Regions from separate parts of the Streptomyces sp. NPDC059832 genome, predicted to be linked through region 3. Evidence: riboswitches for the same ligand, from Rfam matches in the RefSeq annotation. Region 3 holds a riboswitch; each other region holds the start of a gene.
What was found. A riboswitch is a leader RNA that binds a small molecule or an ion and turns the genes downstream of it on or off. The one in region 3 is predicted to bind cyclic di-AMP.

Region 1 (6,970 bases), on a different contig from region 3:
CTTCGTCCTCGACGCCTTCGCCTCCACGGACGCACCGCCGGTCGACGAGGACCTGGACCGGCTGACCCAGCGCGAGCGCGAGGTGCTGCGGCTGATCGCCCGCGGCTACGCGTACAAGGAGATCGCCAAGCAGCTGTTCATCTCGGTGAAGACGGTCGAGTCCCATGTCTCGGCGGTGCTGCGCAAGCTCCAGCTGTCCAACCGCCACGAGCTGACCCGGTGGGCCACCGCCCGACGGCTGGTCTGAGCCCGCCGACGGGCTTGGCCTGTCGGCGGGTTCGGCCTGTCGGCGGGCGGCGGGCGCGTCAGGCCGGGGCGAGCGAGATGTTCAGCTTCTCGTCGACCCGGCGGTAGCCGATGCTCGCGTAGATCCGCTCCACATCGGCGTCGCCCGGCTCCAGCCACACCACCCGGCAGCCGCGCTCGAAGGCGGTCGCGGTCAGATGGGCGGAGAGCGCGGCGCCGATGCCGCGGCGGCGGTAGGCGTCGGCGACGGCGAGACCGGCCAGTTCGGTCAGGCCGTCGACCGGGACGGAGCAGCCGCCCGCGCCCGCCGGTACGCCGTCGACGGTGGCGAGGGCCGCGACGCCGCCGCCCCGGGCCGCGGTGCGCAGCCATTCCGCCGCGCCGTCCTCGGGCTCGCCGCTCTCGCCGTATCCGTGGTGCTGGACGAGCGCGGCGGCGGCGAACTCCGCTTCGGTGGCCGGTTCGGCGATCGTGAGGGAGTCCACCGGCTTCGGCGGCAGCAGGTCGCCCGGCGTGCAGGCCATGACCGGGGCCCGGTTCTCGACGGTGAACCCGGCGGCGAGCAGCGCGGGTTCGACCGCGGGCGCCGAGCCGGGCAGGAACTCCAGCCGGGGCAGCCGGTCGTGCTCGCGGAACGCCGCGATCAGCGCGTCGAGATCCTCGGCCGTCGGCTCGGCGTCCCGGTCGGGTATGGCGTAATTGGCGTACTTGCTCGACCAGGTGGGGTTGTACCGCACGGTGAAGGGCCCGACCCGGAGGTGGTCCGGGGAGCGCTGGGCGAGCGTACGGGCATGGTTCTGGACATCGGCGTCCATGGGCATGTGGGGTTGTCCTCCGGCCGGTTGGGCGACGGCGGGCCGGTCCGAGGGCGGTCCGGCCCGAAGGCGGTTGCTCCGATGGCGGGTTGCTCCGGATCGGAGACGGGAGTCTAGGGCCTCTCGTTTGGATCGGGCCGGATCAGGCACCGGGGCACGCGAGCCCGGCAGGATCCAAACGAGAGGCCCTATGCCACCCGGGTGGCCCCGGCGAAGGGCATATGGTCGACCGGCGCGATCCGGACCGGTGCTCCGGGGCGCGGGGCGTGGATCATCTGGCCGTTGCCGACGTAGAGCCCGACGTGGCTGATGCCGGAGTAGAAGAACACCAGGTCGCCCGGCGCGAGTTCGGAGCGCGAGACGCGCCGCCCGGCGTTGATCTGGGTGTACGTGGTACGGGGGAGCGAGACGCCGGCGGAGCGCCAGGCGGCCTGGGTGAGCCCGGAGCAGTCGAACGAGGAGGGGCCCGTGGCGCCCCAGACGTACGGCTTGCCGAGCGCCCCGTACGCGAACGCGACGGCCTCGGCGGCGCGGGCGTTCGGCGCCCGGACGGAGTCGCGCGCGGTGCTCCGGTCGGCGCGGGCGGCGGAACGCGCGCCGTCGGCCGGTCCGTGGTCGGAGTTCTCGTAGGCGGTGCGCTCGGGCGGGCTCAGCCGGTCGAGGAGCCGCTGCGCGTCGGCCAGCTTGGCCGTGATCGTCGCCTTGTGCTTCTTCAGTTCGGCCCGGCGGGCGGCCAGTGCGGCCAGCTCTCCCTTGGCCTGCGAGCGCAGGGTGGCGATCTGGGCGACCTGCCGCCGGACCTTGTTGAGCGCGGCGGCCTGGCGGTCGCCGATCCGGTCCACGTACGACGCCCGTTCCAGGTACTGGTCGGGATCGGAGGAGAGCGCCAGCTGCACGGACGGGCCGAGGCCGCCGGTGCGGTACTGCGCGGCGGCGAACGAACCCAGCGCGTCGCGCGAGGCGTTGAGGCGCTCGGTCCGGCGGGCGGCCTCGTCGCGCAGGGTGTCGACGGCGTCCTCCGCGGCGGCGGCCTTCTCCTTCGCGCCGTTGTACTGCTCGGTGGCGACCTCCGCGTCGTGGTACAGCCGGTCCACCTCGGCCTTGACCTGGGCGGGGGTGCGCTGCGGATCGGCGTGCGCCGGTCCGGGCAGTACCGCGGCGGTGGCGGCCCCGGCGAAGGCGAGGGTCGCCGCGGTGCGGGCAGCAGGGCCGGTGTACGGGCGCTGCTTGGGTTTTCGATGCGCTGCCACGAGGGCGTGCGTCCTTCCTGACGACTGCCCGCCGGGGGCTACCGGCGGGCCCGCCCGATCTCTCGGCGGGGCGACCGGTGCGCCGTCCGCGTACGGAGCGGCGGTGAAGCCGGTCACCTGCTCAGGGACGCTAAACCCGGGGCACGGGCAGGAGTCGTAATGACGCTTATTGTCTGAATTTGGCGTGGCAATGTCGTCCAGTGATCGGAAAAATTGCACCAGAGTCAGGCGATTGGTACAGGCGCGAGCGAAGTGGTCGGGAAGGTGTACCTGCCTGTCGAGTGGTGATATGGCCAGGGCTAGGCTGCGGCCTCATGGACGTACTCATTCATGTCTTCGTCGCCCTGCACATCATCGGTATCGCCTCCCTGCTGGGCGGTTTCCTGACCCAGATGAAGGCGATGGGCGCGGGCACGGCCCGGTTCGTCCCGGCGATGCTGCACGGTGCGCTGACCATGCTGGTCACCGGTGTCGCGCTGGTCGGGCTGAACGAGGCCGACGGCAATCACGTCAACAACATCAAGATCGGCGTCAAGCTGCTGGTCCTGGTCGTCGTCCTCGCGCTCGTCTACATCAAGCGGGACGACGAGAAGGCCGACAAGGGCGCCTTCGCGGCGGTGGGCGGGCTGACGATGCTCAACATCTTCATCGCCACGCTCTGGACCTGATCCCGCCGTGCGGCCCCGGCCCCCGGCCGTCCGACGGCCGGGGGTGACGGTGCGAGCCGCTACGCAGGCCGCACGCTGCCGTAGATCGGCATGTAGTAGATCGACTCCTCGCGCACGTTCGCCCCGGGCTTCGGCGCGTGGATCATCATCCCGTCGCCCTTGTAGATGCCGACGTGGCTGATGTCGTCGTAGAAGAAGACGAGGTCCCCCGGCCGCAGATCCGCCGTGGCGACCCGGGTACCGATCTTGACCTGGTCCCACGTGGTCCGCGGGATGTCCACGCCCGCGGACTTCCACGCCGCCTGGGTGAGTCCGGAGCAGTCGTACGACGCCGGGCCCGTGGCACCCCAGACGTACGGCTTGCCCAGCTGGGCCCTGGCGAAGGCGAGGACCTTCTCCGCCTTGGCGGTGGCGCCGCTGTCCGAGCCGGTCCCGGTGCCCGTCCCCGTACCGCCCCCCGACTCCTTCGCATCCTCCTCGGCCTTGCGGTCGGCCTCGGCCTTCGCGGCGGCCTGCTGCTTCGCCAGCTCCCGCGCCTTGCGCCTGGCCTCCGCCTCCTTCTTGCGCTCGATCGCCGCGAGCCGCGCCTTCTCCTCGGCGGTCAGCTTCGACAGCAGCGTGCGCGCCTCGCCCAGCTTCTTCTGGACGTTCTGCTTGCTGGTGCGCAGGGTGGTCTGCGTCGTCGTCAGCGTCTCCAGGCTCCGCACCGCCTCGGCGCGCTTCTTCGACGCCTTGGCCTGCTGCGTACGGAAGTCCGTGATCGCCTTCTGCTGCCGGCTGGTCATCCGGTCCATCAACTGGCTCTGGTCGAAGTACGACTGCGGGTCGTCGGCCAGGAAGAACGTGGCGCTCGGCGTGATGGAGCCGCTGCGGTACTGCGCGGCCGCGTAGGTGCCGAGCGTCCTGCGCGCGTCGTTGAGCCGGTCGGCGCGCTTCGCGACATCGTTCAGCAGGGCGTCGACCTTGGCGCGCTGGGTGGCGGAGGCTTCCTTCGCCTGGTTGTACTGCTGGGTCGCGGTGCCCGCCTGCCGGTAGAGGTCGTCGACCTTCTTCTGGACGTCCTCGACGCCGGGCTTAGGATCCGGGGCGGCCATGGCGCTCTGCGTGGAGAGCAGGGTCACGGACGCCAGGGCCGCCGTGGTGAGCCCGACGGCCGGTGCGGTGGTGCGCACCCGGGTGCGAGGTTTGCGATGCGACGCCAAGGCGGCATCTCCTTCCGTGGACCGCCTACCGGGTTAGCTGTCGGGTTCGGGCGGAACGGAAGGCTGCCCTACGGTCCGAGTGGGGATAAGGACCGATTCACCCCGGTACTGCGTGTGGGTCCCCGGTTCCGAACTCCCGTGGGGGCAGCCCGGATTCGGCGGGGGCGCCCGCTCGGCGTGGTTCGCCTCAAGGGGGTACGGGCCGCCCGGTCGAGCACGCTAGCCAACCCATGGTGCTGCTGTGAAGGTTGATGTTCGATATGCCCGATACATTTTCGTGACCTTGCCGCGGCGGGTGATGGAGGCCCGGAATTTCTTACGTGGAGTGGTTGCTCGAACCCTCTGCGTGTCCGGTGCGCTGTGTGCGGTTGGTCATGCGGCCTCCGGGTGTCGGTGTGGCGGCCTAGACTCGACAAGCGATGAGCAGCCTCTTTGACGACAGCTTCCTGGCCGGCCTCCAGCACTCGGAGGAAGAGCCCCCGCCGCCCCCCGAGGACTCCGCACCCGAAGCGGTGCCGGAGGACCTCTTCGCGGGCGTGTTCGACGGGCCCCCGCCGCCCAGGGACGCCTACTACCGCGACGGCGCGCACCGCCCCGTCATCGATTCCGCGGCGCTCCTCGACGGGCTGAACACCGAGCAGCGCGCCGCCGTCGTCCACGCGGGATCCCCGCTGCTCATCGTCGCCGGGGCCGGCTCGGGCAAGACCCGGGTGCTGACCCACCGGATCGCCCACCTCCTCGCCGAGCGCGGGGTGCACCCCGGCCAGATCCTGGCGATCACCTTCACCAACAAGGCCGCGGGCGAGATGAAGGAGCGCGTCGAGCAGCTCGTCGGGCCGCGCGCCAACGCCATGTGGGTCATGACCTTCCACAGCGCGTGCGTACGTATCCTGCGCCGCGAGTCCAAGCGGCTCGGTTTCACCTCGTCGTTCTCGATCTACGACGCCGCCGACTCCAAGCGGCTGATGGCCCTGGTCTGCCGCGATCTCGACCTCGACCCGAAGCGCTTCCCGCCGAAGTCGTTCACGGCCAAGGTCTCCAACCTGAAGAACGAGCTGATCGACGAGGAGACCTTCGCCGGCCAGGCCGCGGACGGCTTCGAGAAGACGCTCGCCCAGGCCTACGCGATGTACCAGTCCCGGCTGCGCGAGGCCAACGCGCTGGACTTCGACGACATCATCATGACGACGGTCCACCTGCTCCAGGCGTTCCCGGACGTCGCCGAGCACTACCGCCGCCGCTTCCGGCACGTCCTGGTCGACGAGTACCAGGACACCAACCACGCCCAGTACACCCTCGTACGCGAGCTGGTCGGCCCGGCGGGCGAGGGCGACGCCCCGGCCGAGCTGTGCGTCGTGGGTGACGCGGACCAGTCGATCTACGCCTTCCGCGGCGCGACCATCCGCAACATCCTCCAGTTCGAGGAGGACTACCCGAACGCGACGACGATCCTCCTGGAGCAGAACTACCGCTCCACGCAGACGATCCTGTCCGCCGCCAACGCGGTCATCGAGCGCAACGAGAGCCGCCGCCCCAAGAACCTCTGGACGAACGCCGGCACGGGCGTCCGGATCACCGGCTACGTCGCCGACACCGAGCACGACGAGGCGCAGTTCGTCGCCGACGAGATCGACCGGCTGACCGACGCGGGCGACGCCAGGGCCGGCGACGTCGCGATCTTCTACCGTACGAACGCCCAGTCCCGTGTCTTCGAAGAGATCTTCATCCGCGTCGGTCTGCCCTACAAGGTCGTCGGCGGCGTGCGCTTCTACGAGCGCAAGGAGGTCCGGGACATCCTGGCCTACCTGCGCGTCCTCGCCAATCCGGAGGACACCGTCCCGCTGCGCCGCATCCTCAACGTGCCCAAGCGCGGCATCGGCGACCGGGCCGAGGCGATGATCGACGCGCTGTCCCTGCGCGAGAAGATCACCTTCCCGCAGGCGCTGCGCCGGGTCGACGAGGCGTACGGCATGGCGGCCCGGTCGGCCAACGCCGTCAAGCGGTTCAACACGCTGATGGAGGAGCTGCGCACGATCGTCGAGTCGGGCGCGGGCCCCGCGGTGGTCCTGGAGGCGGTCCTGGAGCGCACCGGCTACCTCGCCGAGCTGCAGGCCTCCACCGACCCGCAGGACGAGACCCGGATCGAGAACCTTCAGGAACTGGCCGCCGTGGCGCTCGAATTCGAGCAGGAGCGGGGAGCGGCCGGCGAGGAGGACGCGGGCACGGGCACGGCCGCGGGCACGGGCACGCTCGCCGAGTTCCTGGAGAAGGTCGCGCTCGTCGCCGACTCCGACCAGATCCCCGACGAGGACGAGGACGGCTCCGGTGTCATCACGCTGATGACGCTGCACACCGCGAAGGGCCTCGAATTCCCGGTCGTCTTCCTGACCGGCATGGAGGACGGCGTCTTCCCGCACATGCGGGCGCTGGGCCAGGTGAAGGAGCTGGAGGAGGAGCGGCGGCTCGCGTACGTCGGCATCACCCGTGCCCGAGAGCGGCTCTATCTGACCCGGGCCGCGATGCGCAGCGCGTGGGGACAGCCCTCGTACAACCCGCCGTCGCGGTTCCTGGAGGAGATCCCGGACCAGCACCTGGAGTGGAAGCGGACCGGGCCGATGGCGGCTCCGGCCGGACCGACCTCGGGGATCACGTCGTCGCTGTCCGCGTCGCGTGCGCGCTCCGGGCCCTCGGGCTTCGCGACCCGGCGGACCTCGGACAAGCCGACGATCGCGCTGACCGTCGGTGACCGGGTCACGCACGACCAGTTCGGGCTCGGCACGGTGACGGCG
Region 2 (6,970 bases), on a different contig from region 3:
TCGCCGGGCACGAGGGCTCCACCGTCATCGTCGGCCTCAACGGCCTGCGCCTGCTGCGGGAAGCCGCCTGGACGCGCGCCGCCGGCCACCGCTGAACCTGCCGGCGGACGACCGGCTCAGCCCTCGTGGTCCTCTTCGGGCGGCAGGGCGCCTGCCCGCAGGAACCGCTCGCCGAGAACGCGGGCGGCTTCCCGCAGTTCGGGCGGCCCGACGATACGGAACGCCGCCCTGACCGCCATGAGCTGTTCGGCGTACCAGTCCGGTTCGTCCGTGGTGGCGACGAGGCGGGTGCGGTCCGGGTCCGCTTCCTCCAGGCGCCCCAGGCTGCGCGGCAGCCATTGAGCGACCTCGGCCACGGGGGCGTCGATGACGACCTCCACCTCGTACTTCCAGCCTTCGGAGAGGTGCTCCTCCAGCGTCCGTACCGGGTCGAGACCGGCCGCAGGCGCGAACGTCTCCCCGAGCACGTCGACGGTGGCGACCCGGTCCACCCGGAGGACGCGTCTGGCGTTCTTCGTGTGCGACCAGCACAGCAGATACCAGCGGGAACGACGCACGACGACGGCCCACGGATCGACCTCCATCGTCCGTTCCGCCCCCGGACCCGACCGGTATCCGAGCCGCAGCCGGCGGCCCGCGGCGCAGGACTGGACGAGCAGGGCCGTGGTCTCGGGGCTGGGGCTCGCGGCGCCGGAGTCCGGAACCGGTGCGCCCACTCTCCGGACGGCCTGGGCCGGCTCGGCGACCGGCTCCGGCAGCACGCGGATGATCTTGCCGAGCGCGCTCTCCACCGGGTCCTCGGCCGTGCCGGCCGCGTCCCGACGCCGCTCCAGCACGGCCATCACGAGCCCGAGGGCCTCTGCGGTGGTGAACATAAGGGGCGGAACCCGAAGACCTCGGCCGACGCGGTAGCCCCCGTAAGGGCCCCGCACGGACTCGACCGGGACACCGGCCTCCCGCAGGATGCCGACGTACCGGCGGGCCGCCCGTCCGGAGACGCCGAGCCGGTCCGCCAGCCGGTCGGCCGTGATGCCTGGGCCGTCCTGGATCAGCTCAAGAGCCAGGAGCGCCCGAGCGGTCGGGCTCGCGTCGTGCACCATCGGCAGATCAGTCCCCATTGCGGAAGTAGAACGTCCGCAATGGACCGTACTCTCCTCGCCATGAGTGAGAACAACGAGTCGGTCTTTCCGGAACCTCCGCTCGCGGGCGACGAAACCGCCACCCTGCTCGGTTCGCTGGAGCGCCAGCGCGCGACCCTGGCGTGGAAGTGCGGGGGATTGGACGCGGCCGGTCTGCGAGCGACGATCGGCACGTCGACGGTCTCCCTGGGCGGGCTGCTCAAGCACCTGGCCTGTGTCGAGGACACGCATTTCGCCCGGTTGCTGCTCGCGCGGAAACCGGGGGCTCCGTGGGACGCGGTGGACTGGGACGCCGATCCCGACTGGGAGTGGCGAACGGCCGCCGAGGACACCCCCGAGCAACTGACGGCGCTCTGGCGGGGCGCCGTGGAGCGCTCCCGCGCCGTGGTCGCCGAGGCGCTGGCGGACGGCGGCCCGGGGCACATCGGCCGGTACACCACGTCCAGCGGCGAGTCCCCGAGTCTGCGGCGCGTCCTGATCGACATGATCGAGGAGTACGCCCGCCACATCGGCCACGCCGACCTCATCCGGGAGTCGGTGGACGGTCTCGTGGGGGAGGACCCGCCGCGGTGACACCGCGTCCGCCGGACGGCCGCCACTGGTGCGGAGGGCGGGGCGCCACGGAACGGGAAACCCGGTGGGGGTATCGTCGGGCCCGGACCGCAGGACCCGTACGACCGAGCATTCGAGGCAGCCGTGGATCGCGGACGGACGCGCACACCGGGAGTGTCCCGGCTGCTCGTGCTGTGTGCCGTCCTGTGCGGACTGTTCCTCATGCACGGCGCACCGGCGAGCGCCGCGGAGGGCTGTCACGACGCGATGGCCGTGACCGCGCCCGTGTCCATGACCACGACTGCCGGTCACTTTGCCGTGCGGGGCGAGCACGACCCCGCTCGCGTTGCCGCCGCCAGGCCGGCGACGGACGGCGAGTCGTGCGTATTCACCCATGCCCGTGACCGGGTGCTGCCGCTGCTGATGGCGCTGGGTCTGGTGCTCCTGGCCGTTCGGGCGCTCGCCGGGCGCCGTACGGCCGTACGCGGACCGGCGCGGCGGGGACCGCCGTTCGCCGGCAGGGATCTGCTGCTCCAGGTGTGCATCGCGCGGACGTGACAGGAATCCGCCGGTCCACGGCCCTTTGGGGCCGGACCGGCCGGACGACCCTGCCCCTTTCGCGCGCCACGGACGTGGCGCGTCCACCTGGAGAGAATCCGTGATGTCCGCTTCCCTGTCCTCTGCTGCCCGCCGCCGCACAATCGCGGCCGCCGGCACCGTCGCCGCCCTCGCTCTGACGCTGGCGGCCTGCGGTTCCTCCGACGGCTCGAAGCCCGACGATTCGTCCATGCCCGGCATGAACCACGGCTCGCGCAGTGCCTCCGCACCGGCCACCCCCGGCGGTGCGTTCAACGATGCGGACGTGACGTTCGCGCAGCAGATGATCCCGCACCACCAGCAGGCCATCGAGATGGCGAAGCTGGCCGACGGCCGCGCCTTCGACCCCGAGATCAAGAAGCTGGCCACCGCGATCGAGAAGGCCCAGGACCCCGAGATCAACACGATGAAGGGCTGGCTGACTTCGTGGGGCAAGCCGCTGCCCGCGTCCTCGTCCCCGATGGGTGACATGCCCGGGATGGACCACGGCTCGGACGGTTCGGGAATGCCCGGAATGATGTCCGGCAAGGACATGGACGACCTGGCGGCGGCCAAGGGCAGGGACTTCGACAAGAGGTTCGCCCAGCTCATGATCGGCCACCACCAGGGCGCGGTCACCATGGCCGAGGACGAGCAGAAGAACGGCGACAACGCCGGCGCGAAGAAGCTCGCCGGCGCTGTCGTCACGGCTCAGACCGCCGAGATCGAGCAGATGAACAAGATCATCGACCGGCTCTGATCCCGGCAGGGGTGCGGGCCTCCCTCGCATGACGGTCCGGACGACGTCATGCGAAGGCCCGCACCCCTCGGGCCTCGCGTCCGGATCAGGCCGGGCTCGCGTGCTCCGGCGTCGCCAGCAGATCACCCACCTCCTGTGCGGTGGTCTCCCGGAGCTCCTCCGCGACCAGCAGCCACCGGGTGATGCCGACCGATTCGAGGAACGGCAGATCGTGACTGGCGATCAGCAGTGCGCCCTCGTAGGACTCCAGCGCACCGGTCAGCTGCCGCGCGCTGGCGATGTCGAGGTTGTTGGTCGGTTCGTCCATCATCAGCAGCTGCGGGGCCGGTGCGGCGAGCATCGTCGCCGCGAGGGCGGCACGGAAGCGTTCTCCGCCCGACAGCGTGCCCGCCGGCTGCTCCGCGCGCTTCCCCCGGAACAGGAAGCGCGCGAGCTGGGCACGGATGTGGTTGTCGGTGACCCCGGGCGCCATGCGGGCCACGTTCGCCGCGACGCTCAGCTCCTCGTCCAGCACGTCGAGCCGCTGCGGAAGGAACCGCGTCGGTACGAAGGTCCTGGCCTCGCCGGACAAGGGGGCCAGCTCACCGGTGATCGTGCGCAGCAGTGTCGTCTTCCCGGCGCCGTTGCGACCGACGAGGGCGATCCGCTCGGGTCCCTGCACCCGGAGACTGCCCTCGCGCAGCCTGCCGAACCGGGGGCGCAACTCGTGCAGGTTCAACACGCCGCGTCCGGCGGGCACCGCCGTGTGGGGAAGGCTCACGCGGATCTCGGCATCGTCGCGGAGCGCGTCCGCGGCCTCCTCCCGGCGTTCGCGCGCCTCGCCGAGCCGCTCCTCGTGGACGCCGCGAAGTCTGCCCGCCGACTCCTGCGCGGACCGCTTGCGGCGGCCGGCCAGGATCTTCGGGAGGCTCCCCTCGGCCTCGATCTTCCTGCCGTTCCTCTGGCGCCGGGCCAGCTTCACCCGGGTCTCCTCCAACTCGCGTTGCTGGCGCCGCACATCGGCCTCCGCGGCCCGCAACGTCCGTCCGGCGGCCTCCTGTTCGGTGGCCACGGCCTCCTGGTACGCGGACCAGCCACCGCCGTACCAGTTCACGGACCCGGCGCGCAGTTCGGCGATGCGGTCCACGCGCTCCAGCAGTTCGAGGTCATGGCTGACCACGACCAGTACGCCCGAGCGCCAGGAGTCGACGGCCTCGTAGAGCCTCCGGCGCGCGAACATGTCGAGGTTGTTGGTGGGCTCGTCCAGGAGGAGGACATCGGGACGCTCCAGCAGCAGCGCTGCCAGGCGCAGCAGGACGGTCTCCCCGCCGGACAACTGGCCGACGGTGCGGTCCAGTTCGACGCCGCCGAGTCCGAGTGAGCCCAGTGTCGCCAGGGCCCGCTCCTCCACGTCCCAGTCGTCGCCGATCGTCTCGAAGTGCTTCTCGTCGACATCGCCGGCCTCGATGGCGCGCAGCGCGTCACGCTGTTCGGCGATGCCCAGGGCCTGGTCCACCCGCAGTGTCGTGTCGAGGGTGATGTTCTGCGGAAGGTGGGCGAGACTGCCGCCCACGGTCACCGAACCCTGGGAGGGGCGCAGTCGACCGGCGAGCAGCCGCAGCAGTGTGGACTTGCCCGCGCCGTTGGTGCCGACGAGACCGATGCGGCCCCGGCCGATGCTGAGCGAGAGGCCGTCGAGGACCGTCGTGCCGTCCGGCCACCGGAAGGACAGGGCCGAGCAGGTGAGGGAGGCGTGGGGGGTGGTGGGTGTCGCCATGGTGTTCCTCGCATTCGCAAGCGCAGTGACGGGGGCTTCGTATGCGAGCACCACGCGGCGACCGAGCAGCGGAGAAAGGTGCGGCGTCCGGAAGACAGAGGGACGGCTCATGCACCGAGGTCGCATCCACGCGGGGTCACGGGCAGCACGGAGCACTGCTACAGCGTGACGGGCGTACGGGCTGTGCCGTACGGCGCGATGTTCGCGAACCTCAGATGCGCAACGTCCACCTCTATCGGAGACAACAGGACATCAAAACCATAACCACGGGGAGGAGCGATGGCAACGCCTCCCGGTTTCGGGTGGGGGCCTGGGCCTGGGCGTGGGCCTCGGACGACGACGCGTACGTCCTGTATGAGCGATCCAGGACAGTTGCCCTTTTGGGTGATAAGGGGGTGTTTGGTGCAATTACGACTTTCGAGCACAGGGCGATATGTACCTTTTGGGATTTCGTGGCGCGAGTCACGTTCGAGCCCTCGAATGTCCCACCGTGGAATTCGGTTCCCTTTCCCCGCAAGGAAAGCGAACCGTTCCATGTGAGGTGGATTACCCCGATTCCAATGAATCGATCTTGTAAGTGAATTGCGTTATGAAATCAGGGGCTTGTCCCTTTCGGTCCTTCTCGCCTACGGTCACCGTCAATCCGGACGGAACGCCGAATCCTGCCGCCGCCCGGTAATCCCATCCACTCGTGTACGGCAGGAGCGGGGGACCCAGGTAAGCCGCCGATCCGGTATCCGGAACGGCTCGGGGTGAAGTCGCATTCGTGTGCGGCCAGGCATCTCCAGCCCGAACCCGACAGCTCACCTCGCAGGCGACGGAGAGGAATCCATCATGACCTCAACGGGTACGTACCGTCGTCGCAGGACCACCTCGCTGACCAGGGGCTTCATCGCCCTGGGCACGGGTGCCGCCGTACTCATGCTTCCGCTGATCGGTGCCCACGCCGCCTCGGCGGCGCCGGCGCGGACCGCCAGTGCCGCACCGACCGCGGCGTACACGGACGATCTGGACGGCTGGATCAAGGAGTCGCTGGCTGTCATGGCCCAGCACGGCATCCCCGGCAGCTACAACGGAATCCATCGCAATGTCATGCGCGAGTCCTCCGGCAATCCCCTCGCCATCAACAGATGGGACTCGAACGCCGCCGCCGGAACGCCGTCCAAGGGCCTCCTCCAGATCATCGATCCGACGTTCCGGGCCTACCACGTGCCGGGCACGGCGATGGACAGCTACGACCCCGTCGCCAACATCACGGCAGCGTGCAACTACGCGGCCGCCAAGTACGGCTCCATCGACAACGTCTCCGGGGCCTACTGACATACGGAACCAACGGTCTCCGGGCCGTCGCCCCCGCGGTCACCCCAGCCGCGGGGGCGTCCGGTCGACATGGCGCAGGATCGTGCCGACGGTGACGCGGGACGGTGCGAGGCGCAGTGCCGTGTTGCGCAGCGCGACGGCCGTAGGCAGGGACAGCCGCTGACCCATCCGGCCGGCCTGGCGGTCGGCTCGGGCGACCGACTGGCCGCGCTCCGCGACGTGTGATCGTCGACGCGCCGGCGTCACTCCTGGGCGGGCTCCGCCGCCTGCTTCCGGGTGGGGCGGGGCGGCACGGGAACGGTGGCCGCCTCACCCTTCCGGACCGCCTGCACCACCGCATCGTGCAGACGACGGCTGTCCTCCTCCGAACAACACGGCACGGGACTGCCCGACATGGTGAACCAGTCGATCGCACCCGTGTACTGCACGGTCACCTGGGCCGAGTCATCCGCCCAAGTCGTGTGAACGGTCAGGTCCCCGGACAGGACACCGACCTCCTCCGTGAGCACGCCACCGTGCCCGGAGAACACACCGCAAGTCGTCCATGACGCCCAAGCCATGACTCCAGGCTGGCACCAAGACCGCGGATGCGCGACCTGCGGGCTCCACGCCCCGACCGCGCCCGCTCGTGCGGGACACCGCCCCGCCCTTCCGGATGCTGGATATGGGGGAAACTTTCCATCGGGCCGGGCTGCGGTTCCCGCACCCGCCGATCCCCGGACTATGACGCGTTGTTAACGCCAAATCGTCGGATCGGCCCCTCGGAACAACGAATTCCGAAGGTGAACACCTCTTGACCTGCGGAACACGTCAGGATTGCATGTCGCGCTGGGAGCGACGAAACCACTCACCACGTCCTCGTCTGGA
Region 3 (6,970 bases):
GCGGAGTGGAGCCGCTGTGCCTGGCGCCCTTCACCACGACCACCGGCTTCACCGCCGCGGTGCGCCGCGCGAGGCGGGTGAACTTGCGGGGGTTGCCGAGCGATTCGAGGTACAGCAGGGCGACATCGGTGTCGGGGTCCTCGTACCAGTACTGGAGGAAGTCGTTGCCGGAGATGTCGGCGCGGTTGCCCGCGGAGATGAAGGTGGACAGGCCCGCGCCGCGCCGGTAGAGCCCGGAGAGCAGCGCGATGCCGATCGCTCCGGACTGGGTGAAGAGGCCGATGCGCCCGGGGGCGGGCGGCTCGGGGGCGAGCGAGGCGTTCAGCCGAACCGTTTCCGCGTTGTTGATGAGGCCGAAGGCGTTCGGGCCGATGATCCGCATTCCGTACGAGCGGGCCTGGCGGACCAGTTCACGCTGCCGTTCCCGGCCCTCGGCGCCCCATTCGGCGTATCCGGCGGAGAGGACGACCAGACCCTGGACGCCGTGCTCGCCGCAGTCCGCGACGGCTTCCGGAACCCGGTCGGCGGGGACGGCGACGACCGCGAGGTCGACCGGTTCGGCGATCTCGCCGATCGAGCGGTGGGCGGGGACGCCGTCGACCGTGGCCCGGTCGGCGGCGAAGGCGCGGTTCACGGCGTACGTACGTCCGGTGAAGCCGGCCCCGAGGAGGTTGCGCAGGACCGTGCGGCCGACGCCGCCGGGGGTCCGGCCGACACCGATGACGGCGACGGAGCCGGGGGCCAGCAGACGTTGCACGGACCGCGCCTCCGCCCGCTGCTCACGGCCGCGCTGGACGGCGAGGGACTCGGCGGTCGGTTCGAGGTCCAGGGTGAGATGGACGGAGCCGTCCTCGAAGCTGCGCTGCTGGGTGTATCCGGCATCCCGGAACACCTTGATCATCTTGTTGTTGGCGGGCAGCACCTCGGCGGCGAAGCGACGGATGCCGCGCTCACGGGCGACGGCCGCGATGTGTTCGAGGAGCGCCGAGGCGACGCCCCGGCCCTGGTGCGCGTCCTGGACGAGGAAGGCGACCTCGGCCTCGTCGGCGGGTGCGGAGGCGGGCCTGCCGCGCTCGTCGATCCGGTCGTAGCGGACGGTCGCGATGAACTCGCCGCCGATTGTGACGGCGAGACCCACCCGGTCGACGTAGTCGTGATGGGTGAAGCGGTGCACGTCCCGGTCGGACAGCCGGGGGTACGGGGCGAAGAACCGGTAGTACTTCGACTCGTCGGAGACCTGCTCGTAGAAGCTGACCAGCCGTTCGGCGTCGTCCGTGGTGATGGGCCGGATGCGCGCGGTGCCCCCGTCGCGGAGCACCACGTCCGCTTCCCAGTGGTCGGGATAGGCGTGATGCGGACTCTGCTCCGGCGCGGGCTGCATGGGCAAAGACTACGGCTCCGCCAGCGGTCGCGTAGGTCTCGGGGCCGGGGCAGTCTGAGAGGGCCGATCGGCGGTTCACCAGGCGTTGCGGGCGTTCCCCGGGTCGGCCTGAGCACTGCGCACCGCGTGAGAGACTGGTCTAGACAACTGTTGATTCGTGAAGGGCAGAACCATGGCTGAGCGCCGCGTCAACGTCGGTTGGGCCGAGGGCCTGCACGCCCGCCCCGCTTCCATCTTCGTCCGTGCCGCCACGGCTTCCGGCGTCCCCGTGACGATCTCCAGGGCCGACGGCAACCCGGTGAACGCCGCCTCCATGCTCGCGGTCCTCGGCCTCGGCGCGCAGGGTGGCGAGGAGATCGTGCTCGCCTCCGAGGCCGACGACTCCGAAGCCGCCCTGGACCGTCTTGCGAAGCTGGTCGCCGAGGGGCTCGAGGAGCTCCCGGAGACCGTCTGAAACAATTTCCCCGAAAGAGCCGCGGCACCCTGAACCGGAGCCGCGGCTCTTTCGTTTTCCCGGAACGGGCCGTCCGGGGGAGCACACGAAATTCCGGCACACCAATTCCAGGCAGGACGGGATGACCCCGCGAAATCACGCCTCTTTGTTATACGGCGTAATTGTTGATGCCGGACGCCCGCGGTGTTTACGGAATGTTGCGAGGTCCTCACGCGCCCGGTGCGGGGAGCGGCGGGCCGTCGGCCCGGCCGGTCGGTCCGGCGCAGCCGGTGCGCGGCGGCGGCCCGTTCCGCGTGATGGGCGGCCAGCGCCCTGGCCCGTTCCGCGTCGCCGCGCGCCACCGCGTCCACGATGGCACCGTGCTCGGCCCAGGAATCCACCGGCCCGGCCGGCTGCTCGACCGCGTACATCCAGGCGATCTTGTGTCGCAGCTGGGTGAGCAGCGCGATCAGGCCGGGGCTGCCGGAGGCCTGCGCCAGCGTCTCGTGGAACCAGCCGCCCAGCGAACGCAGATCCCCGCTCTCGCCCCGCCCGGCCCGGTCCTGGCCGAGCCGCACGAGACCGCGCAGCACCTTGAGGTGCGCCTCGGTTCGGCGTTGCGCGGCGCGTGCGGCGCCCAGCGGCTCCAGCAGCATCCGGACCTCCAACAGGTCGGCCGCCTCCAGCTCGGTGGGCTCGGCGACGCAGGCACCCGCGTGCCGGCGGGTGACCACGAAGCCCTCGGACTCCAGGGTGCGCAGCGCTTCCCGTACCGGGACACGGGAGACCCCGTAACGGCGCGCCAGCAGCTCCTCCGTGAGACGGCTGCCGCGTTCGAAGACACCGGAGACGATGTCGTCACGGATTGCCGTACATACCGAATGCGCCGGAATGCGCATGTCCGAACCTCCGCCTCAATCCCCGCGAAACGCGGCCGGCCGACGCCTGTTCTGCGACTCTATTGCAATGCGGCCGCATTTCCGACGCCGGGCAGAAATTCATGAATATCTTTTGGCCACGGGGCGGTTCGACGGGCGGTCGCCGTCCGCGGGCACCCGGCGGGCATGCCGAAGGCCCCGGCATGCTGCCGGGGCCTTCGACGAGGTATTGCGGTGGGGCGCCGGTCAGACGCTGACGCCGTGGGCGCGCAGATACGCGACCGGGTCCATGTCGGAGCCGTACGACGGCGTCGTCCGGGCCTCGAAGTGGAGGTGCGGCCCGGTGGAGTTGCCGGTCGAGCCGGAGAGGCCGATCCGCTGGCCCGCGCCGACGCTCTGGCCGACGGAGACGCCGATCGAGGAGAGGTGGCCGTACTGCGTGTACGTGCCGTCCGTCATCCGGAGCACGATGTTGTTGCCGTACGCGCCGCCCCAGCCGGCTTCGACAACCGTACCGGCGCCGACGGCGACGACGGAGCTGCCGGACGCGGCGTGGAAGTCGATGCCCGAGTGGCTGCCGGAGGACCAGAGCGAGCCGCTGGACTTGTAACCGGTGGTGACGTACGAACCGGCGACCGGGAGCTGGAAGGAGCCCAGCCGGGTGCGCTCGGCGGACCGGGCGGCGCGTGCCTTCTCGGCACGGGCCTCGGCGGCGCGCTTCGCGTCGGCCTCGGCCTTGGCCTTCGCCTCGGCCTTCTTCTTGGCCTCGGCCTTCCGCTGGGCCTCCGCCTTCGCCTTCGCCGCGACGTCGGCCTGGTGCTGCTGCGCGTCGGCCTGGGCGCCGATCCGGTCGGCGAGGGTCTTGTCGATGGCGATGACCTGGTTGAGGCCGGTGTCGCTCGCGGAGAGGGCCTCGGAGTCGGCGGCGAGGGCCGGAGCGGCCATACCGCCGATGACGCCGGTGGTGGCCAGAGCCGCGACGCCGACGACCTTCGCGCTCCTGCGCGTCAGTCGGCTCGGGGCACGGTGCTTCCCGGTGGCACGGGTGAACGCCATGAAGTGGCTGATCCTTTCCTTCCTTCTCGCCTACCGGGTTAGCTGACGGGTTCGGAGCAGGAAGGTCTCCTACGGACGCCCCGGCCCCATCGAGGCTCAGGCATCCGATTCACCCCAGGGACTACGTGGGTCCCCGGCTCCCCAGGCTCGCGCCTGACGGGGACTCGGCGATGACTGTCCGGTACGTCGCGGATGCGGCATACGAGTGACGGGCAGTCGAGCCGACGCTAAGCGGGGTCGCTTTCATTCACCAAACGGACAGGACGTTTTGTAGCGCATCCCACAGGGCAGACAGGCAACCTCCCCATCAGAACGGACAAAAGGGAAGGCCCCGGCGAGATTCCGCTCACGGAGGCCTTCCCTTTGTCTCGATATGTGGCGATATGCCGGATAGCCGGACTGGCCGTCCGGCAGGGCGGCCACGGCGGGGCGACCACCCCGGCAGCCGGTGCCCGCCGGGGTGGTCGTCAGCCGGTGACCACCGACACCTCTCCGATGCCCAGAGCCCGGACGGGCTCCTCGATCCGTGCCGCGTCGCCGACGAGGATCGTGACCAGCCGGTCCCCCGGGAAGGCGTTGACGACCGCCGCGGTCGCCTCGACCGTGCCGGTCTCCGCGAGCCGGGCGTACAGCTGCGCCTGGTAGTCGTCGGGGAGGTGCTGCTCCACCTGGTCGGCGAGGGTGCCCGCGACGGAGGCCGCCGTCTCGAACTTCAGGGGTGCGACACCCACGAGGTTCTGCACGGCCGTCTCTCGCTCCTCGTCGGTCAGGCCCTCGGCCGCCAGCGTCCGCAGGACCGTCCACAGGTCCTTGAGCGCCGGTTCGGTGGACTCCGTGTCCACGGAGCCGCTGATGGCCAGCATCGCGGCGCCGGTCGCGCCCGAGGCGGAGTCCGGGGCCGACGACCGCAGCACCTGGGCGAAGGCCCGTACGCCGTACGTGTAGCCCTTCTCCTCGCGCAGCACACGGTCGAGACGGGAGGTGAGCGTGCCGCCCAGGCAGTACGTGCCGAGCACCTGGGCCGGCCACACGCTGTCATGCCGGTCGGCGCCGATCCGGCCGATCAGCAGCTGCGTCTGCACCGCGCCCGGACGGTCGACGATCACCACCCGCCCGGTGTCGTCGGCGGTGATCGGCGGGGCGGGACGGGGCTCGGCGGCCTCTCCCGACCAGTCGCCGAGGGTGTCGGCGAGCAGGGCGTCCAGGTCGATGCCGGTGAGGTCGCCCACGACCACGGCGGTCGCCGCGGTCGGCCGGACGTGGGCGTCGAAGAAGGCACGCACGGCCGCCGAGTCGATCCGCTCCACCGTCTCCTCGGTGCCCTGGCGCGGGCGCGACATGCGCGCCGCGGCCGGGAAGAGCTCCTTGGAGAGCTGCTTGGCGGCGCGCCGGGCCGGGTTGGCCTGCTCGTGCGGGATCTCGTCGAGCCGGTTGCGTACCAGCCGCTCGATCTCGCTGTCGGCGAAGGCGGGCGCCCGCAGCGCCTCGGCGACCAGCGCGAGCGCCTTGGCCAGCCGGGAGGCCGGGACCTCGAGGGAGACCCGGAGGCCGGGGTGGTCGGCGTGCGCGTCGAGGGTGGCGCCGCAGCGCTCCAGCTCGGCGGCGAACTCCTCCGCGGTGTTCTTGTCGGTGCCCTCCGACAGCGCCCGCGACATGATCGTGGCCACACCGTCGAGGCCCTCGGGCTCGGCGTCCAGCGGGGCGTCGAGGAAGATCTCGACCGCCACGACCTGCTGACCGGGGCGGTGGCAGCGCAGCACCGTGAGGCCGTTGGGCAGGGCGCCGCGCTCCGGCGCGGGGAAGGCCCAGGGGCGGGCGACGCCGGGGGCCGGCTGCGGGTGGTACTGCATCGAAACTCCAGTCGCGGCAGCGTCGGTCACTTGTCCGCTCCTTCGTGCGCGTCGGTGTCGTCGGCGTCGGTCTCGTCGGTGTCCGCTGCGTCCGCGGGCTCGGTCGATTCGACCGGTTCGTAGACCAGCACCGCGCGGTTGTCGGGGCGCAGCTGGGCCTTGGCGGCCGCCTGGACCTCCTCCGCGGTGATGTCGAGCACCCGCTGCACGGCGGTCAGGGCGAGCTGCGGGTCGCCGAACAGCACGGCGAACCGGCACAGTTCGTCGGCGCGGCCGGCGACCGTGCCGAGCCGGTCCAGCCACTCGCGCTCCAACTGGGCCTGCGCGCGCTCCATTTCCTCGGCCGTGGGGCCCTCGGCGGCGAACCGGGCGAGCTCCTCGTCGACCGCGACCTCGATCTGCGGCACCTCGACGCCGCCGGACGTCTTGACGTCCAGCCAGCCGAGCGACGGCGCGCCGGCCAGCCGCAGCAGCCCGAACCCGGCCGCCACGGCCGTACGGTCACGGCGGACCAGGCGGTTGTGCAGCCGCGACGACTCGCCACCGCCGAGCACGGTCAACGCGAGGTCCGCCGCGTCGCACTCGCGGGTGCCGTCGTGCGGCAGCCGGTAGGCGGCCATCAGCGCCCGCGCCGGAACCTCCTCGCGCACCTCCTCGCGCAGCTGCTCGCCGATGATCTCGGGCAGCGCGCCGTCGCGCGGCGGCTGCTTGCCGTCGTGGGACGGGATGGAGCCGAAGTACTTCTCGATCCAGGCGAGGGTCTGCTCGGGGTCGATGTCGCCGACGACCGAGAGCACCGCGTTGTTGGGCGCGTAGTACGTACGGAAGAAGGTGCGGGCGTCCTCGAGGGTCGCGGCGTCCAGGTCGGCCATCGAGCCGATCGGGGTGTGGTGGTACGGGTGGCCCTCGGGGTAGGCCAGCGCCGTGAGCTTCTCGAACGCCGTGCCGTACGGGACGTTGTCGTAGCGCTGGCGGCGCTCGTTCTTGACGACGTCGCGCTGGTTCTCCATGGACTCTTCGTCGAGCGCGGCGAGCAGCGAGCCCATGCGGTCGGCCTCGAGCCACAGGGCCAGCTCGAGCTGGTGCGTGGGCATGGTCTCGAAGTAGTTGGTGCGCTCGAAGCTGGTGGTCCCGTTGAGCGAACCGCCGGCCCCCTGCACCAGCTCGAAGTGGCCGTTCCCCTTGACCTGGCCGGATCCCTGGAACATCAGGTGCTCGAAGAGGTGCGCCAGACCGGTGCGCCCCTCGACCTCGTGGCGCGAACCGACGTCGTACCAGAGGCAGACCGCGGCGACCGGGGTCAGATGGTCCTCGGAGAGCACCACGCGCAGGCCGTTGGCCAGGCGGTGCTCGGTCGCTGTCAAGCCGCCGG
Region 4 (6,970 bases), on a different contig from region 3:
GGCGACCTTGCGGTCCTGATCGATAGTCGTGACGCGGCCGGTGAGTACCTCGGCCTTCGGCAGTACGCGTCGCAGCGGGACGACGACATGCCGAGGCGAGATGCTGCCGGCAGCAGCTTCGGGGAGGAAGGGCTGGTACGTCATGTACGAGCGCGGGTCGACGACCGTGACGGTCGCCTCGCCGTAGCGCATCTTCTTGAGAATGCGTCGAGCTGCGTACAGGCCTACGTACCCACCGCCTACTACGAGGATCCTGGGACGCTCCGTGGTGCTCATGCCATCGAGTATCCACCCCCCTCCGAGGGCATGCTCGTGAGCCCCTTCACAAGCTATGAGCAACCTTCTGCTACACTTCGCCGCCCACGTGACCGAGGTCATGGCACCGCGGGGGAACCACGGTGCGACGGCGAACGTTGTTCACCGCTTGTGAGCTGGCCCTTGGCCCTCCGGACGGGGTGAACCACCGCTCCGATTCATCTACCGGCAACACGTCCGGAACACTTCCGTACGGAGACCCGACGGCCCCGCGAGCGGCTCCGGATACCCGAACGGACCAGAACTGCCCTCCGCGGGGCCGAATTCCTTGTGAAGAAGTTCACGAACTTCGTCGCACCGTGTCTCGCGAACCACCGCCCACGCGGCCCACACCGGCTCAAAGGTGCAGGCCAAAGCCCGCATGAGCATCGGGGTTCTAGGCGATCGACCAGCCGATTCCGTCGAGGATGTCGTGCTCGCTGACCACGACTTCCCGGGCCCCGGTCCGCTCCATCACAGCGAGCAGGATCAGCGCCCCGGACGTGATCACGTCGACCCGTCCCGGATGCATCGCGCCGATCGCGGCCCGCTCGGCGTGGGTGGAGCCGAGGAGCCGTCCGGTGATCTCCCGGACCTGCTCGAAGGAGATCCGGGAGTGGTGGATCGCCTCGGAGTCGTACGCGTCGAGCCCCAGGGCGATAGCGGCGATCGTGGTGACCGTCCCCGCGAGGCCGACGAGGGTGGCGGCCCCGGTGAGCGGGACGCTCTCCTCGGCGAGGTCGAGGGCGGCCTCGATGTCGGCCCGGATCGCGCCGATCCGGTCGGCGGTCGGCGGGTCGGTCACGACGCCGTCGCGCACGAGGTGCCGCTCGGTCATCCGTACGCAGCCGATGTCCACGGAGCGCGCGGCCCGCACATGGTCGTCGCCGACGACGAACTCGGTGGAGCCGCCGCCGATGTCCACGACGAGATACGGCTTCGCCAGGTGATCGCGGCCCGCGAGCTCCTTGGTGGCTCCGGTGAAGGAGAACTCCGCCTCCTGGTCACCGCTGATCACCTCGGGCTCGACGCCCAGGATCTCCAGCACCCCGCGGACGAACTCGTCCCGGTTCTCCGCGTCACGGGAGGCGGAGGTGGCGACGAAGCGGATCCGCTGCGCACCGTGCTCCTTGATCACCGCCGCGTACTGACGGCAGGCCGCGAACGTCCGCTCCAGGGCCTCGGGGGCGAGCCGCCCGGTCCGGTCGACGCCCTGGCCGAGGCGGACGATCTCCATCCGCCGGTCGAGCTCGACGAGCTCACCGGTGGACGGGTCCGCGTCGGCGACGAGCAGGCGGATGGAGTTGGTACCGCAGTCGATGGCGGCCACGCGGGTCATGAAGCACTCCCAGATCAAGCTCCTCCGGCGTTCGAGGAGCAAACCGAGCCCCTCCGGCGATCGAGGAGCGGGGGTCCGGGGGCGGAGCCCCCGGGAGACGAACGGTCAGCCCTCGTCCGGCGCGCCGCACGGCGAGACGCACGGCCCCTTGCGCCACCACTCCGGCAGCATCGCGATGGCCTCGTCGCCCAGCGGGTTCACCCCGGGCCCCGCGGCCAGCGAGTGCCCGACCAGGACGTGCAGGCACTTCACCCGGTCCGGCATGCCACCGGCGCTCGGGAAGCCCTCCAGCACCTCGATGGCGTCGCGCCGTGCGATGTAGTCCTCGTGAGCGGCCCGGTACGCGGCGGCCAGCTCGGGGTCCGTACCGAGGCGCTCGGTCATCTCCTTCATGACCCCGTTCGCCTCCAGCGTGCCGATCGCGGACGCGGCACGCGGGCACGTCAGGTAGTACGTCGTCGGGAACGGCGTACCGTCCTCCAGCCGGGGCTGCGTCTCGACCACGTCCGGGTTGCCGCACGGGCAGCGGTGCGCAATCGCGCGCAGACCGCGCGGCGGGCGGCCCAGCTGCTGCTGGAACGCGGCGATGTCCGCCTCGGTGGGCGCGGTGGACTCGGTCTGGGGAGGGGGCGTTTCCATGCCTGCCTAGGTTCTGATCGGGCTGCTCGAACTGCGGTTCTGCAGATGGATGAAGAGAGTCAGTCGCGGTCGGCGCTGTCGACGCCGTCCCAGAGGTTGGAGTGCCACGGCCGGCCGGACTCGTCCGTCCTGCCCTCGCGCTCCTTGACCGCGTCGGGGTCGATCACCGTGTAACCGGTCTCCCCGGGAAGAAGGTAGTGCAGGTGCGTGCGGGCCAGCTGCCTGATGTACGCGTCGTCCTGGAGGCGCGCCTTCTCGTCGCGCAGCTCCTCGGTACGGGCCTTGGCCTCCCGCGCCAGGCGCTCCTGGTCGGCGATCTCGTCCTGCTGCGAGACGTACTGCCGCATCGGGTACGCGAGCGCGACCACCAGGGAGCAGACGATGAGCACGAGGAAGGCCGCCCGGCCGGTGAGCCGTGAGCGGCGGGCCTGACGGCGGTTCTGGGAACGGTAGACGCGGGCGGCGGTCTGCTCGCCGAGCAGCCGCAGCCGGGTCGCGGTGGAGAACCGGTCCCGGTCCTTCGCGGCCATGTCTCCGCCTCCCCACTACGCACGTCCGTCCCCGCACACGGTACGGGACCGAGTGCGGGGACGGACGGACGCCATGGCCTTCGGCCCCTGACGGGCCGAAAGGGATGCTCAGCCCTTGAACCGCGGGAACGCCGAGCGGCCCGCGTACACCGCGGCGTCGTCGAGGATCTCCTCGATGCGCAGCAGCTGGTTGTACTTGGCGACGCGGTCCGAGCGGGCCGGGGCGCCGGTCTTGATCTGGCCGCAGTTCACGGCGACCGCGAGGTCGGCGATGGTGACGTCCTCGGTCTCGCCGGAGCGGTGCGACATCATGCACTTGAAGCCGTTGCGCTGGGCCAGCTCGACGGCGTCCAGGGTCTCGGTCAGCGAGCCGATCTGGTTGACCTTGACGAGCAGGGCGTTGGCGGAGCCCTCCTCGATGCCGCGGGCCAGGCGCTCCGGGTTGGTGACGAAGAGGTCGTCGCCGACGATCTGCACCTTGGCGCCGAGCTTGTCGGTGATGACCTTCCAGCCGGCCCAGTCGTCCTCGTACAGCGGGTCCTCGATGGAGACCAGCGGGTACGCGGAGACGAGCTCCTCGTAGTACTCGGTCATCTCGGCGGCCGAGCGGGACTTGCCCTCGAACTCGTACTTGCCGTCCTTGTAGAACTCGGACGCGGCGACGTCGAGCGCGAGCGCGATGTCCTTGCCCGGGGCGTAGCCGGCTTCCTTGATGGCCTCGATGATGAGGTCGAGGGCGGCGCGGTTGGACTCCAGGTTCGGCGCGAAGCCGCCCTCGTCGCCGAGACCGGTCGAAAGACCCTTGGTCTTCAGGACCTTCTTCAGCGTGTGGTAGACCTCGGCACCCCAGCGCAGCGCCTCGGAGAAGGACTCCGCGCCGATCGGCGCGATCATGAACTCCTGGATGTCCACGTTGGAGTCGGCGTGCGAGCCGCCGTTGAGGATGTTCATCATCGGAACGGGCAGCAGGTGCGCGTTCGGGCCGCCGAGGTAGCGGAACAGCGGCAGGTCCGAGGCCTCGGAGGCGGCGTGGGCGACGGCCAGCGAGACGCCGAGGATGGCGTTGGCGCCGAGCGAGCCCTTGTTCTCGGTGGCGTCCAGGTCGAACATCGCCTGGTCGATCAGCCGCTGCTCGGTGGCGTCGTAGCCGACGAGCTCCGGGCCGATCTGCTCGATCACGGCGAGGACGGCCTTCTCGACGCCCTTGCCCTGGTAGCGGTTGGGGTCACCGTCGCGAAGCTCGATGGCCTCGAACGCACCGGTGGAGGCGCCGGACGGAACGGCAGCACGGCCCGTGCTGCCGTCGTCGAGGCCGACCTCTACCTCGACCGTGGGGTTTCCACGGGAGTCGAGGATTTCCCGGGCTACGACGACGTCGATGGACGGCACGAGGCATCTCCTTCTGGGATATGACGCTGGTTGTGCAGGGTCACTTTGGCCTTGCGACAAGAGCCTAACCGGCCCGGCCCGCTGAGCCCGACGACCGCCCGACCCCTGGGACGAAAAAGGACCCGAGGGCGCACATTGCCGGTCAAACAGGCAGAAATTTACTGGCCAGTAACTACAACACTTGAACGGTCCGGCGCTCCCCCGAGCGCAGACGGCCGAACCCCGGCCCGGCGCATACGGGGGAATGCGCGCCGGGCCGGGGTGCTCGGGGAGGAGAGAGCCTCGACTACTTCGTCAGGTGCAGCTGCTGACCCGGGTAGATCAGGTCGGCGTCCTTGACGATGTCCTTGTTCAGCTCGAACAGCTGCTGCCAGCCGCCCTCGACCTTGTGGTCGGCCGCGATCTCGCTGAGGGAGTCGCCGGAGACGACCTTGTACTCGCCGTCGCCCTTCTCGACCTTCTCGCCGGTCGGGGTGGTGACGGTCTTCTTGGACTCGGCCTGCGGGGCGGCGGAGCGCTCCGAGCGGGAGGCGGCGGGGGCCTCGGTGCGCTCGCTCTGCTTCGGCTGGGCCTGCTGGGCCGGCTGCGACTGCTGCTTCGGGGCGGCCGGGGCGCTCTGCTGCTCGGAGGCGCCGGAGCTCGCGGTGGAGTTCGAGGAGGAGCCGGTGTTGACGCCCGGGTCGACACCGTCGTTGGTCAGGTTGCCGGCACCGGCGCAGGACCAGGCACCCGGGCCCTGCATGTCGAGGAGCCGCTCGGCGGTGGCGATCTGCTGGGCCTTGGTGGCCAGGTCGGCACGGGCGGCGTACTGCGTACCGCCGGCGGCGGCCCAGCTGGACTGCGAGAACTGCAGACCGCCGTAGTAGCCGTTGCCGGTGTTGATGGACCAGTTGCCACCGGACTCGCACTGGGCGACGGCGTCCCAGGTGGCGACGGAGGCGGCGGAGGCGCTGGTCGCACCCATCAGGGGCACGGCGACGGCGGCACCGGCGACACCGGCGAGCGTGGCGATACGGACGGCCTTGGACGGGCGGCGGTGCTTGCCCTTGCTGGAAAGCAGCATGGAACTTCTCCTCACCGACGCCTACGAGGTGAGCTGTCGGGTTCGGGCCAAGTGAGTTGCCCGGTCGCACGTCCTAGCACGCGACTTCACCCCAAGCCGGTCCTGATGCGTCTTTCGACGATCGGGCCCGGCGCTTACCTGGGTCCCCCGCTCCTGCCTACGGCGCTTTACGCGTCTGTTCCCTTCGACCGACGGCAGGATTCGGCGTGACGGTCGACGGGGCCCGCGGTGCGAGCGGTTCCGACCGTAAACATACGCAACCCCCACATTCAAAGACGGACACATCGGACAATCGACCCGTACTTGCATCTGAAGAACCGTCGTTTCCGCAGGTGGGACGTGATGCGGAAGGGCCTCCCGGGCGCGACACGCCAGTTGACGCAAAGAGACCCATGTCTCACTTACGCATAAGCGGACATAGGTCCCTGAACTACCCCGATTTTTGAGGTGCTTTTAGTCGATTATCAGACTGCTCTCACTGGGCCTTCACATCGAGATCGAGGCTCTGGCCAGGGAGGATGAGGTCCGGGTCGGAGCCGACGGCACCCTTGTTGGCCTCGTAGAGCGCGGGCCAGCCTCCAGGGACCTTCTGTGCATCAGCAATCGACCAGAGGTTGTCGCCGGGCCGGACGGTGTACGTGCCGTCAGCCGTCGGCTCGGCCGTGTCGCGCGCGCCGTTGCCGCCGCGGGAGGCGTGACGGCCCGACTCGCGACCGCCGCCGCCGTCCGTGCCCCGGCTCCCCTCGGTGGCCGGCACGCCGCGGTGCCTGCCACCCGCATCGCTGGACGAGTCGGGCGAATCGGACGCGTCACGGGGGGTACCGGAGGACGCCCCGGGAGACGGAGTGCTCGAAGTCGAGGGCTTCGGGGACCGCGAGGCCTTCCCTGACGGCTTGTCGGTCCTGTCCGAGCCGTCCGCACCGTCCACGTCGTCCGAGCCGTCCGAGGCGCTCCCGGACGGCGTGGCGTCGTCGGACGGGTCCGCCGACGCGTCGTCAGCCGGCTTCGCGCTCCCGGTCGGGTCGTCGGCGGGAACGGAGCCCGGGTCGACCCCCGGCAGCGTCCCGTCCACCGCGAGGCCCGAGATGACCGCACAGCTGGGCCAGGCCTGCGGGCCCCGGCCGTCCAGGACCTTCTCGGCCACCTCTATCTGCTGCGCCCGGCTGGCGAGGTCGGCGCGCTCCGCGTACGCCTCACCGCCGTACGCCTTCCAGGTCTCCGGCGAGAACTGCAGGCCGCCGTAGTAGCCGTTCCTGAAGTCGGCACTCCACGCGCCGCCGCTCTCGCACTCGGCCACCCGGTCCCAGGTCGTGGCGTCGGCCGCGTGCGCACCGGACGCGCCGAGCAGCGGGATGGCGATGGCCGATCCGGTCACGCCCGCGGCGACGACGATGGCGGGTGCCTGACGGGGGCGACGGTGTCTGCCGTTCGCGGAGCCCATGGGGTTGCCTTCCGTGTGACTGACATGTGACTGGTGAGTCGAACGGTGAACCTAGCGGGACTCGAACGCGCGTCACAAGTCGATGCAGCACAGATCACGTGAAAGTCACAGAATTGACGGACCGTCACTTCCGGTGGTCAGGGGCCCCGGCGTGAACTCCACGGGGAGCGTGCGAAGTCCACGCATGATGAGCCCGCCACGCCACCGCAAATCGGTAGGTTCCACCGCAAGCCGCAGGTCCGGAAGGCGGTTCAGAAGCGTGGCGAGCGCGGTCT

Region 1: it holds a riboswitch for cyclic di-AMP, as region 3 does, so the genes downstream of both, ACFV8T_RS06100 (NlpC/P60 family protein) here and ACFV8T_RS18560 (M23 family metallopeptidase) in region 3, are expected to answer to the same signal.
Region 2: it holds a riboswitch for cyclic di-AMP, as region 3 does, so the genes downstream of both, ACFV8T_RS28490 (transglycosylase SLT domain-containing protein) here and ACFV8T_RS18560 (M23 family metallopeptidase) in region 3, are expected to answer to the same signal.
Region 4: it holds a riboswitch for cyclic di-AMP, as region 3 does, so the genes downstream of both, ACFV8T_RS20195 (transglycosylase family protein) here and ACFV8T_RS18560 (M23 family metallopeptidase) in region 3, are expected to answer to the same signal.

What each region holds. Positions count from the first base shown of each region.
Region 1 covers NZ_JBHWIY010000003.1:205,234-212,203, reverse strand. Annotated here, with positions in the region: gene ACFV8T_RS06120 (LuxR C-terminal-related transcriptional regulator) at 1-247, shown strand, start outside; gene ACFV8T_RS06115 (GNAT family N-acetyltransferase) at 306-1,067, opposite strand; gene ACFV8T_RS06110 (C40 family peptidase) at 1,250-2,311, opposite strand; gene ACFV8T_RS06105 (hypothetical protein) at 2,626-2,979, shown strand; gene ACFV8T_RS06100 (NlpC/P60 family protein) at 3,039-4,181, opposite strand; cyclic di-AMP (ydaO/yuaA leader) riboswitch at 4,188-4,352, opposite strand; gene pcrA (DNA helicase PcrA) at 4,601-6,970, shown strand, end outside.
Region 2 covers NZ_JBHWIY010000019.1:3,874-10,843, forward strand. Annotated here, with positions in the region: gene ACFV8T_RS28460 (heavy metal translocating P-type ATPase) at 1-95, shown strand, start outside; gene ACFV8T_RS28465 (helix-turn-helix transcriptional regulator) at 117-1,100, opposite strand; gene ACFV8T_RS28470 (DinB family protein) at 1,161-1,712, shown strand; gene ACFV8T_RS28475 (hypothetical protein) at 1,866-2,249, shown strand; gene ACFV8T_RS28480 (DUF305 domain-containing protein) at 2,353-3,027, shown strand; gene ACFV8T_RS28485 (ATP-binding cassette domain-containing protein) at 3,113-4,783, opposite strand; cyclic di-AMP (ydaO/yuaA leader) riboswitch at 5,427-5,613, shown strand; gene ACFV8T_RS28490 (transglycosylase SLT domain-containing protein) at 5,618-6,103, shown strand; gene ACFV8T_RS28495 (hypothetical protein) at 6,143-6,349, opposite strand; gene ACFV8T_RS28500 (hypothetical protein) at 6,346-6,663, opposite strand.
Region 3 covers NZ_JBHWIY010000009.1:232,593-239,562, forward strand. Annotated here, with positions in the region: gene ACFV8T_RS18545 (GNAT family N-acetyltransferase) at 1-1,381, opposite strand, end outside; gene ACFV8T_RS18550 (HPr family phosphocarrier protein) at 1,554-1,835, shown strand; partial or broken gene ACFV8T_RS18555 (GntR family transcriptional regulator) at 2,003-2,713, opposite strand; gene ACFV8T_RS18560 (M23 family metallopeptidase) at 2,939-3,748, opposite strand; cyclic di-AMP (ydaO/yuaA leader) riboswitch at 3,761-3,928, opposite strand; gene ACFV8T_RS18565 (M16 family metallopeptidase) at 4,216-5,598, opposite strand; gene ACFV8T_RS18570 (M16 family metallopeptidase) at 5,625-6,970, opposite strand, start outside.
Region 4 covers NZ_JBHWIY010000010.1:257,262-264,231, reverse strand. Annotated here, with positions in the region: gene ACFV8T_RS20220 (NAD(P)/FAD-dependent oxidoreductase) at 1-276, opposite strand, end outside; gene ACFV8T_RS20215 (exopolyphosphatase) at 692-1,633, opposite strand; gene ACFV8T_RS20210 (DUF501 domain-containing protein) at 1,739-2,272, opposite strand; gene ACFV8T_RS20205 (septum formation initiator family protein) at 2,332-2,802, opposite strand; gene eno (phosphopyruvate hydratase) at 2,911-4,191, opposite strand; gene ACFV8T_RS20195 (transglycosylase family protein) at 4,478-5,254, opposite strand; cyclic di-AMP (ydaO/yuaA leader) riboswitch at 5,258-5,429, opposite strand; gene ACFV8T_RS20190 (transglycosylase family protein) at 5,730-6,695, opposite strand; gene ACFV8T_RS20185 (cytochrome P450) at 6,801-6,970, opposite strand, start outside.